One region of the Paenibacillus sp. Lou8.1 genome, then DNA from elsewhere that is predicted to be linked to it. Evidence: riboswitches for the same ligand, from Rfam matches in the RefSeq annotation. Region 1 holds a riboswitch; the other holds the start of a gene.
The links. Region 1 has a riboswitch for FMN ahead of NLX78_RS22435 (DMT family transporter). Riboswitches for the same ligand answer to the same signal wherever they lie in the genome.
Positions count from the first base shown of each region.

Region 2: linked by a shared signal. The riboswitch ahead of ribE (riboflavin synthase) and the one ahead of NLX78_RS22435 (DMT family transporter) in region 1 are both predicted to bind FMN.

Region 1 is NZ_JANAVN010000018.1:23,620-29,691, forward strand. It holds gene NLX78_RS22430 (methyl-accepting chemotaxis protein) at 1-1,680, opposite strand, end outside; gene NLX78_RS22435 (DMT family transporter) at 1,922-2,869, opposite strand; FMN riboswitch at 3,042-3,186, opposite strand; gene NLX78_RS22440 (hypothetical protein) at 3,308-4,003, opposite strand; gene NLX78_RS22445 (ABC transporter ATP-binding protein) at 3,996-4,919, opposite strand; gene NLX78_RS22450 (sensor histidine kinase) at 5,047-5,991, opposite strand; gene NLX78_RS22455 (response regulator transcription factor) at 5,993-6,072, opposite strand, start outside.
Region 2 is NZ_JANAVN010000016.1:32,537-38,608, reverse strand. It holds gene scpB (SMC-Scp complex subunit ScpB) at 106-717, opposite strand; gene NLX78_RS21155 (segregation and condensation protein A) at 686-1,480, opposite strand; gene ribH (6,7-dimethyl-8-ribityllumazine synthase) at 1,654-2,118, opposite strand; gene ribB (3,4-dihydroxy-2-butanone-4-phosphate synthase) at 2,198-2,881, opposite strand; gene ribE (riboflavin synthase) at 2,942-3,607, opposite strand; FMN riboswitch at 3,938-4,111, opposite strand; gene NLX78_RS21135 (IDEAL domain-containing protein) at 4,180-4,647, opposite strand; gene NLX78_RS21130 (thiamine pyrophosphate-dependent enzyme) at 4,867-6,072, opposite strand, start outside.

The DNA.
Region 1 (6,072 bases):
GCGTTGAATCAAATCGAGCATCTGAGTAATGATCTGACTGATGGAATCTGCGCTTTCCTTGGATTGCTCAGACAGCTTGCGTACCTCTATAGCGACTACGGCAAATCCACGCCCGGCTTCGCCAGCTCTGGAAGCTTCAATAGACGCGTTCAGAGACAACAAATTGGTTTGCTTGGCAATGGCGGCAATAGCTGTATTCATCTGCTTCGCATCGTCTGAGAGCTGGGATAGCTCATCCATCAGGCTAGCCGTTTGGCTTACAGCTTCCAGAATACGGTCCATTTGTGTGCGCACATGGCTGATCATTTGACTGCCTTGAGCTACATCATGCTCGGTTTGTCCTGCTGAATCCACGATGGAGCTTGCTGATTCGGCAATGGTGCTGACACCCTTGGCCATTTCTTCAACGGCATTAGCGGTTTGCTCGGATGCCTCGGCGCTGGTGGCTGCATTTTCTGCGGATTCCATAACCGTTTCCGCTACGTGTTGTACGGACTCCGTCGTTTGCTCTGTGCTTTCCTTGATCATCAGAGAAGAGGAAGCAAGTCGGGAGGACGTTTGATTGACCTCGGAAACCATCGTATGCAAGGAATGAGTCATCTGGTCAAAATTCTGTGCCAGTTCGCCGAACTCATCCTTGCTGGATAGGTTAACACGTTCGGTCAGATTTCCGTCACGGACGATGCGTGTTCCTGCTTGCAGCTTGCGCAGTGGAATTAAGAACGAGCGGACCATAAGCACAATGATGATCGCAGCGGCAAGTATGGAGATGACAATCACAATCAGGCTTTGCTTCAGAATCGGTTGGGCTGCATCACTGTAATCCTCCAGATCCGACAGTGCGACAATGCTCCAACCGGTGAGAGGGTCCTTAAGTGTAAAGGCCAGCATATCTCGATTCATAAATTGAATTTGCGACATGGAAGGAGTATCGTTTTCGACGGTTGTCGCCACTTCGGGAAGTCCCTCTATGGCGTCAGCCGGTTTTTTGCCTGTCTTGTTAAAGGCTGTTCCAGTCCCAGATACAACTTTATGTTCAGAATCAACAATAATGAGTCCTCCGCGTTCACCAATCTTAACAGACTGCAGACTTTCACCCATCTTGTCCAGATTCAAAGCCAATGCAACAGCTCCTTCACCGTCCTCCAGCGTTCCCGATATATTAACGACTAAATTCCCTGTCGTGACGCTGGCAACTGGAACACCGACGAATACTTTGCCCTTTTCCAGCATCGCATTTTTGTACCATTTTCTCTCCCGGGGGTCATAATCGGCCTCCTGTTTTTTCGGTGAACGTATGTATTGCCCTTTCGCATTACCGAGAAGCGCGGCATCTAGCTCGGGATGAGCCTTGACGATGACATCCAACTTTTTCTGAAGGGCCTCTTGGTTGGTACCAATGGAATCAGAATTGATTTCAGTGGTAAGCACGTCCAGGTCTTTCATAATGGGCGCTACATACTGATTGACATTGCTCCGGATCAGATACAGATTCGTGTATACGGAACCGCCCATTTGCTGACTGAGTTGTGTTGTAGCCCCCTGATAGGAAAAGTACCCGATAAGTACGCTCGGAATCAATAACACAGCCAAAAAAGATATTATTAATCTTGTCCTCATTAAATAAAACTGCTTGAGAAACCTGTTCCACCACGGAACTGTTTGTTTTGTTTTAGTCATAGTTCTTGCTCCTCTGTGTCTGATAATCACTACATTGTTTTATTCGACAGAAACCGACTAATTTTATAGATGTAATCTTTGAGAAACGAAGAATAATTACATGTTTTAGACACTTTTTCTGAAAGATGGGTCTAAAGAACTATATTTTATATGAATACGAATACATAAAAAAGCCAAATCGGAGATGCAAAAGCATCTTCACGATTTGGCTTGGGTGAGTCATGAAAGGGACGTTGAACTGTTAATTTTTTTGCTGACGTGAAATCATAAAGAGCGTAATCCAGATGAGCATAAAACCAGTCAGTTGCGCTACAGTGACAATTTGCTGAAATGCGATCCAGTTAATCACGACACCAACCATGGGAAAGCTCAGTTCTGCCATCGTAGCATAAGACGCTTTGGTCGTACTTAAGCCTTTGTAATACAGCAGCAAGCTGAGAAGGCCCGGAAGCAATGCCTGCAATAGCAGATTGATAATCACAGCTGCGCCCGCCCATGTACCGGCAGGCATATTCCATGGCGCATGCTCTACAGAGGTGAGGACAATCAGCAGAGGGAGCGCCACCATGAAGCGGAGGGAGGTTACTGTTTCATATTTCATTGAACGAAGCAAGTAACTTCCCATGACTGTCGAACCGCCCCACAGAACTGCTGCACCGAGTGCAAGCAGACTACCAACCTGAACAAAATCACGAACATGTCCGAAGGGGAGCGACCAACCGAAGGTCAGAAGATACGTCCCGAACAGAGCAACGACAATTAATACTCCAAAATGACGCGGCAACATTTCCTTCAAAATAATACGGGCTAGAACAATAGCGACCAAGGGTTGAAGCTTCTGGAGTAAGAGTACAGCATTCAAATCACCATTGCTGAGTGCCATAGTGAAAATCACGCTGGCCAGAGCCGAGCCGCCCCACGAGACGAATAAAATAGCGAAAACTTGACGAAGCCGTACCGCTTTGAGTTCCTCACGATGCTTCCACAGCATCGGTGTCAGAGCGAGGAAGAGCAGCACATGCTCCATAAGTACAATTTGTGTTGAAGTAAATGACTTTAGCAAAATAATACGAAAAAGCGGGTCTGCGCCCCACAAGGCTGCTCCAATTGCGACCAGCCAAAAACCGCTTTTCATGTGGGAGCTACGATCAAAACCTTTGGATGTTAGTACAGTAGAAGATTGACTCATACTCAATTAGCTCCTTGCGAATACAGGACCGGTGGCACAAAAACCCCCGTCCATGGCGAAAGGCCATGCAAGACGGGGGTTGATCAAATAAACTTGCCGCTTTATGCAAGTTAAATGAAGTTGCTGCAAAACTAATAACGCAGTATTCATCCACTTCGCGGCATGTTGATATTTCGATCTTCTTCCATCCGGACTTTACCGTCGGCTTTGGCATCTCACCAAATCAGTCCGTATCCTGTTGCCAGATACAGAGTCGCGGGCTTAGCTCCATGAGCCATACCGCCGGTTGGGAATCTCACCCTACCCCGAAGATCCTTATTCCGTTTTTAATTTCTCCTATAGGATATACCTGTTTTAGAATGAAGTCCAGTGAAAAATGTGTGTATATCTAACAATGATTTTCATCTTTTTTTTGAAAGCGCTCTACGAAATTACATATTACGAGGTAATATCCTTATACTCAATACGTCGAATCGCCGCATAAGCCACAAGCATTCCTAGCAGAGAGAAGCCAATTTGCACGGGGGCTATGGAGCTAAGTGTAGCGCCGTTATTATTGGAGAAAAGCAATGCTACAATCAGGATTGAGGTCACAATGGTGGTGGGTACAGAGTATCTTCGCATCCCCATATACAGCGGAACCAATCCCATAAAGCTGGCAGCAACGGCATTGATCAGCGTCCGTGCTGATTGTTGGCCCAGTATGGAAAGAGTAAGGTTATCCGGTACAATCAAGACAAACTGGTTGAGCAGATGAATAGCAGCCGTAATGATTATTTCCGAAATAATAATAGACAAGAACGTAAATAGCAGCACAACCAAGAGCTTGGCGATCATCAGCTTTTGACGGTGAATCGGATACATGAACAAGATTGTAATCGATTTGGATTTAAATTCTCCGACGATAAAGCGGCATAGCAAAACGGAGGAAAATACAATAAATGTTGCTCTCACAAAATTGTCTATTAGATCCAAGAGTTGGGTGTATTGTGTGAATTCGGGTATTCCTTCACTTTGACTGTCCAGCGCGATAATACAGAGCAGCCCAAGAATGCATGCATTGGCGATCAGTGCTGAACGGATATAACCCGCGAGATGAAATTTTTTCAGCTCCAACTGCATCAATTTAAGCATGGAGATCACCTCCGTTTAACAGGCGCAAAAAGTAGTCTTCCAGCGTGCTGCTTTTCTGATGAATGGAATCCACCTCTATATCATTTAAAATGAGTGTTTTCGTAATTTGTTTCTGTGGTACATTTGAATCGTAAATACGTATACTCTGTTCATTTAGTACCTTTATATTATTCAGATTCAGATGATGGGAGAGGACATAGGTCGCTTTTTTACAATCGTTGGTCGTAAATTCGATATATTCCGTATTGGTTTCCCGCACCTGCTCCATCGATACTTCCTCAATCAGTCGTCCGTGATTAATCACGCCTACCGTATCCGCAATCTGCTCTATTTCCGCTAAAATATGACTGGACACGAGCAGAGTCATCCCATATTCCTTGCATAGCATGTGGAATAGTTGGCGGATTTCCTTGATTCCCACTGGGTCCAGACCATTAATGGGTTCATCCAAAATGAGTAGCTCTGGCTTAGTCGCGATAGCGCGGGCAATCCCAAGACGTTGCTTCATTCCCAGCGAAAAATCCTTTACCGGCTTGTCATCCGCATTTCGCAAATTCACTAATTCCAGGGCATCCCGAACCGCCTGCTTATTATAGTAGCCCATGTATTCACAATGAAGTTCGAGATTTTGCTGTGCCGTCAGTCTGTCATAAAAAATCGGGTATTCAATAATCGAACCCATCCGTCCGAGCAGATGATACGATTTTGGCGTTAATTTCTCACCGAATAATTCAATTTCACCCGAAGTCGGCTTGAGTAAATTCGTAATCATTTTCATCATCGTTGTCTTGCCTGCCCCGTTAGGGCCGAGAAAGCCATAGGTTTCTCCCTTGCGCACATTCATACTGACTCCCGCTACAATTTCATTGCCCTTCAGGGCCTTGGTCAACTGATGTGTACGTATTACGTAAGTCATGGATGTTCTCCCTTCGTATACTGCTGATAATTCAAGGATAAAGGGCGAAATGTTCATTTTTCTTTCGTGATTCTTACAAATTTATTAAGTTGAGCACAAATCGAATTATGCAAAATGCTGAGTTCGATTAATAGTTGATTTTCTTCAATGTAAAAGAGAAGACTGTCCGCTCATAAGGTCTACTAGTCAATTGAATTTCTCCGTTCATCGTTTCAACCAGGCGTTTGGCAATCGTAAGGCCCAGTCCGCTGCCTTGTACCGCCTTATTACGGGAGTCCTCCAGTGTGTACATGCGTTCAAAAACTTTATCTTGCTCAGATTCCTGTATGCCTTTGCCACGATCCCATACCTCTATACGCACTGTATCCTGCTGTTCCAATAGAGCCAGCCCCAGCGTCCGTCCATCTGCCCCATAACGAATGGCATTCGAGATCAGATTGTTCAGCACCCGTCCAATCGCTCCTTCGTTCCCCAAGGCATGAATGGGGTGCTCCGGGATCTCAATATGCACAGTAAATCCCTGTGCGGTCAGCAGGTCATAAAACTCCAAAATGCTGCGTCTGCACAGTTCTCCCACTTCCAGTCGAGTCAACGGAATATCCGTATCATTAGCCTCCAGCTTCGCCAAGCTAAAAAAGCTGCCGATCAGCTCAATCGCTTCGCTTGTCTTTTGATGAATTTTGGATAGCAGCTTTATACGTTCTTCTGGCAAAATAGTCGGATCGCCATCCAGCATCTCGGCATATCCAAGCACAACCGTAAGCGGTGTCTTGAGATCGTGGGAAATGTTCGAAATCATTTTGCGCATGGCGATTTGGCTACGGTTGTAATCCGCAGACACTCTGAGATTCAAGTCCAGCAGTCGATTAATTTCCGTCATGAGTCGTTGCAGTTCAACGTCACCTGTGACATATAGCAGCTTTTCCGCATGATTCACCGTCACAATCCGCTCTAGTAGGGTTCGGATATCCTTTATTTTGCGCTTATAGGCCATACGCTCCCGCCAAAGCCATACTATAACGACTGACATGATGAGGCCGACAATCCATTCAGAAATGTTTTCGATGTTCATATCAGCCATTCTCCCATTTGTAGCCAATGCCCCATAGCGTTTTAATGTGAACAGGATGAGAGGGATCTTCTTCGATTTTCT
Region 2 (6,072 bases), on a different contig from region 1:
CGGAAAATCATGCATCTTAAATACCAACAGCCAGCCCCTAAATACTTGAGGACTGGCTGTCTATTTGAAATTTTACATAAGTGAGCCGCAAGATCCGGATGAACTTTATTGGGATTCAAGATCCAGATCGTTGGCTGCAGGCTGGCTGCTCTCCAGACGCTCGAACAATAATTGAGTCTCTTCCTCCAAATTGTCCGAATCTTCGAACAACTCCGGTTGTGGTAGATCTGCCAAAGAGCCCAGACCGAAATAATCCAAAAATGATTTCGTCGTTCCGTACAATATTGGCCGTCCGATGGCTTCAGCTCGACCTTTCTCTTCAATGAGCTCCTTGTTGACCAGTGTATGTATGGCCCGCTCGGATTTGACCCCCCGAATCTCTTCGATTTCAACTCTTGTAATGGGCTGGCGGTAGGCCACAATGGCCAGCGTCTCCAAAGCAGCTTGAGACAGTGAGGCACGTGCCGGAGAGTATGCGAGCTTTTCAAAGTAAGGTGCATGTTCGGATAAAGTTGCAAGCTGATAATGACCGGCAATACGGACAAGTTGCAGGCCTCTTCCCCCCTGCTCCATGTCCTGCTTCATATCTTCCAGGCACTGTTCAACCAGCTCTTGCTGCTGCTCTACAATGTCGGCGATCTGCTTGGTGGACAACCCTTCCTCTCCTGCGAGAAACAGCAGTCCCTCAATAATTGATTTCAGCTTCAGATAATCCATTAACCCGTAAATCCCCTCTCCACTCCATTACAATATCATCGAAAAGCTTCTCCTGATAACAGAAAATTTGCTTCATTTTCATCAGTTCAAGGATAGCCAAAAAGGTCACAACCACTTCATGCCGATACATATCCTCATGCATCAGCTTGGAGAACAGCAGCCGTCCTCCATTCCCCACCATCTCTAAAGCTCCAATAACTTGCCGGATACGATCCTTGACTGATATTTCATCCCGATGAACACGGGTTACCGTCGTACGTCGTTCTGCTTTGCGCAAAGCACGCTGAAAGGCCGCAACCAAATCGCTTGCATGCAGCCCATGCACCGGATTTGCGGGTTCAGTGGGCAGGAATGCGCTTAGATCTTCTGGCTCCTTGCCATAAATTAGACTCCGCTCCCACTCACGTTCACTTAGATGGCGAGCAATCCCTTTATATTTACGATACTCCACCAGCTTGCGGACCAGTTCCTCACGTGGATCATAATCCTCTTCCTCATAAAAATCCAAATCGTCATATTCCATCACAGGTGGCTTGGGAAGCAACAATTTACTCTTAATAGATAAGAGCGTCGCCGCCATCACCAGAAACTCGCTCGTAATGTCCAGTTCCAGCTCCTGCATACTGTGCAAAAAAGCCATATACTGATCAGTAATATCGCTAATCGGGATATCCTGAATGTCGATCTCGGCTTTATCAATCAGATGCAACAGTAGATCCAGCGGACCCTCGAATGTTTCCAGCTTGTAATTTACGACTGTCAATGTGCTTCCCCCTGCCTTACTCCAATCATCATTCAACAATACCTTTCCCTATAGCACTTATGCTCTACGTTATCAATCCCTCTTTCTGTAGTATATACGTCATCGCCTTGCTTAACAATCCAATCCCTTTTTCACCTTGCAGTTTATAGCGTTCTATTCAGCTATTCCTATCATTAAAATTGCTTGCCGAGATTGGCCATTTCAATCGCAGCCAGTGCAGAATCCCAACCTTTATTACCAGCCTTTGTACCTGCTCGTTCAATAGCCTGTTCAATGTTTTCTGTAGTCACTACACCAAAAATAACGGGCACTCCCGTTTTCAGGCTGCTCGCTGCCACACCCTTGGCCACTTCATTGCAGACGATATCATAATGTGAAGTAGAACCACGGATGACCGTACCCAGCGTAATTACGGCATCATATTTGCCGCTTGCAGCCATTTTTTGTGCAATCAGTGAAATTTCAAATGCACCCGGTACCCAGGCTACATCAATTTCATCTTCCTGTGCACCATGTCGTTGAAGTGCGTCAATTGCGCCGCTTAACAGCTTGGTCGTAATAAACTCATTAAATCTGCCTACCACAATACCATATTTTAAACCGTTCGATATGAGATTACCTTCTAGAAAACGTGCCATGTTTAATCAACCTCTCTTAGTTTAATTATTTAGGGACTTCGGACAATACTTCAGATTTACTTGGAACCAAGATGTATTTTTACAATGACAAACGACGACGGTAGTCCACCAAATGCTGAATACTGATCAGCTTCAATTGATGTCGCTTGGCGACCACTGCCAGATCAGGCAGGCGGGCCATTGAGCCATCTTCCTTTATAATTTCGCAAATGACCCCAGCAGGCTTGAAGCCACTGAGTCGGGCCAGATCAACAGCCGCTTCAGTGTGACCAGCACGCTGCAAGACACCACCATCGCGAGCAATCAGCGGAAACATGTGACCAGGCTTGCGGAAATCACTGCCTGTGACTGCTTCGTCTGCCAAGGCGCGTACAGTCAAGGAGCGCTCGGCCGCTGAAATACCCGTTGTTGTCTTCATATGATCTACCGATACCGTAAAGGCAGTACCGTGGAAATCTGTATTTTGCTCTACCATAGGATGCAATTCCAAGGCCTCGGCTCTTTGTCGTGTGATTGGCACACAGACCAACCCGCGACCCTCTGTAATCATGAAATTAATGACCTCAGGCGACGCTTTTTCAGCCAAAGCGATAAAATCGCCTTCATTTTCGCGCTGTTCATCATCCACTACAATAACGACTTTACCGTTTTTTAAGTCCTCCAACGCTGCTTCGATGGAATCCAAACGAATCTCTTCGTCATGTTCCAACTCGCCATGCTCTATGACGTTTGCCATTGCACTTGTTTGGCTACCTCTATCCATAACACTTTCCTCCTTATGTCTTGTGCCACGAATGCTTCTAAACAGGCTTACCCTTCAATATCAGGCAAAGCCGTGTTTCGCCAAATAGTCCAAACTGAGAGGAGCTTCTTCTACTATCTCCGCCTCCGCTGCACCTCTGTAATTTAAAAGCTGTTCTACATATTTGCCCAAAATATCGCATTCGATATTGACGGTATCTCCCTCACGTTTGGCTTGTAAGGCCGTTTCGGATAAGGTGTGGGGAATAATGGATACGGCAAAGGTATCTCTCGTACGCTGTGCGACTGTGAGGCTGATACCATCAATTGTGATTGACCCTTTGAGAAGAATATATTTAAATAATGTTTTATTTTTAGGCTCAATTTCGAACACAACTGCATTCTGATCTGATGTTACCCCGCGAATCGTTCCCGTCCCGTCCACATGTCCTTGCACGATATGTCCTCCGAACCTTCCGCTCGCCGCCATCGCTCGCTCCAGGTTGACTCGGCTGCCTGATCTCAACTCTTTCAGATTACTGCTGCGAAAGGTTTCCGGCATCACATCAACCTTAAAGTCTTTCGTACCGATCTGTATCGCCGTCAGGCAAACGCCATTCACTGAGACACTGTCTCCTATTTTCAAATCGCCCAACACCACGGAACCCGAAATCCCCAGCACCATCGCTTCACCGCTTTTGGAAATAGTTTGAATGCGACCCACTTCCTCGACCAATCCGGTAAACATGCCTTCACTCCTTTCCACTACATTTCAGTTTATCCCTAATTCATCAGCTATAAGCGCAAAAAACCCCCAGTTCGGATTCAATCCGTCATGGGGGTGATGAGAGTCACATTTGTAGTATACAAGCGCAGTTCATATGCATCTTAAGACGACATGAAATCATAGGTTTGCCAATAGAAAGCATGACTGAGGATACAACCAAATACGCTCTGAACACCATCAAAAAGAAAGCTTAAGCAAGCTATCGCCCGATGCTGTCCTACAACGAAATAAGCCGTACGCACAATTGGGTATGCTAAAAATCGGCACATGTCACGTCATGCACATGCGCTTCGTATCCTTCTCCCATCCAGACTATACTGTCGGTCCCGGATTTGCACCAGGTCCACCTTCTGCCGATCATTCAGCATCCGGGTCACGGACTAAGCCATGCTGTTTCTCACAAAAACGGTCCACAAACATGTCATCACCGCCGGTGGGGAATTTCGCCCCGCCCCGAAGGATCTTGCTCTTATTTAATTGAATTAACATTAAACTTGTTACGTATATTAGCACCGACTTCTAAAAAAAGCAAGTTATCTAATAGAAGCTCCTGCTTTGGTTTTGACATATTGGCTGGAGAGTTCTTCAAACCAGGTTTTATCATTCATATGAAGCGCCAAGTCAATCAGATCGGCCAGTTCCTCGACTCCCAACTCTGTTGCATGATCAAAGGTAATTACGGCTGAAGCAACCGGTCCCCGTCCTTCCTCAGAACTTGCTTCATAATCCAGTCGCACATCAACATGTCCGTCAATAAACTCGCATTTCAGAAAATAAATAATTTCGCACATTAAAATGGGGCGTACCTGTGTTTCTAACACGCAATCCATCACCTTGGCAGAATAATGCTGGTTCGTCAGCGTGAATTTGTGTTCTGTCGCTGCCAACGATGCCCGTCCAAAATCATCCGTAAACTTTAGCTCCACTGGCTGGATGTTCATAACCTTAGGGATCTGCTTCTTTATAATTTCGATTATTTCAACTGTATTCAGCTTAATCATTACCTGCACCTCATTGCATCTTAAAATTCAGAAGAAAACTTTTTAACGTGCCTCTTATAGGCCTCCACTCCTATATCGGAAATCATTACCTGTTTTTTTATGCTTCAACCCATAAACGACAAAAAAGATTCTTTGCGCAATAAACGCAAAGAATCTTGATTGAACCACTACAGTAACAGCGGCTAACAATGTTAATCGATGATTATGCAAAAAACGTAATTATAGCTCTGAAATTTCATGTTTCTTTTTCAGGATAGTCCAGCGACGCTCAATCTCCTGCTCAAAGGTAGCCAGCGTAGCCTCCTCCTTGAGAAGATGCTTCGTTTTACCCATTAATTTCAACCATTCAGCAGCTGGAATCCGTTTTCCCTTGTCTTCCGGATTGTACGTAATTGTCGTACTGCCTTGCTCTATTTCGTACAAAGGAAAGAAACAAGACTCGACTGCAGCGCCCACAATGCTGGTGCCCAGTCTGTCATCAGATTTCCAATTCAGCGGGCAGGCGCACAGGATCTTACCATAGGCCGTACCCACGTTGTTCGCATACCATTGAGCCTTGGCTGCTTTGCGCAGCATATCCTGCGGATGACTTTCAGCTGCTGTAAAAGCATACGGAATGTTACAAGCAGCCATGATTTGTACGGTATCCTTGTGATGTCCTTGCTTTCCTTTTTGCATTTTCCCTACACCCGACGTACTGGTCATGTGACCAACCGGAGTGGAGTATGATTGCTGTGAACCTGTATTCATGTACCCTTCGTTATCATATTCCAGCATGATCAGCTTATGATTACGCAGAGCCGCACCAATCGCAGAACCCATACCTATATCCATCCCACCGTCACCACTGATCATGATAAAGGTCGGATCGTCCGACATTTCAATTTCATTACGGCGCTTCATTTCCATATAAGCTTCCAGCGCTCCTGAAAGTGTAGCGGCCCCGTTTTGAAAAAGATTGTGGATCATCGGTTGTTTGTGTGATGTATATGGATACCCTGTCGTCGTCACATAAACGCAGCCTGTCTGGAACAACACGACAATATCCCCTTCAATACCTTTGAAAAACAGTTCCAGCGCAGACAATGCCCCACATCCTGGGCAAGCCCCGTGACCTGGTGTAAGACGGCGTGGTTTGGTTGTCAACGACCGCAGGGGTGGCACCTTGACTTTGAGCTTCCCGGTCGCCTCGTCCGGCGTAACCTGAATCAGGCCCGTACGGTATGCATTGCCACGTGGCGGCTGCATAACTTGCGGCATCACCTTGTCCGGTGAACCCGGATTAATACCGTAATAATCAAAGGGCTTCTCCGCTCGTCCGGCCTCTGCCGCCTCAATCGCAAGCTGGAAGAACGCCTCTGCATCTTCCGCATAAAAATCCTTGCCGCCCAAGCCAAAAATACGGCTCAACACGAGTGTCCGATT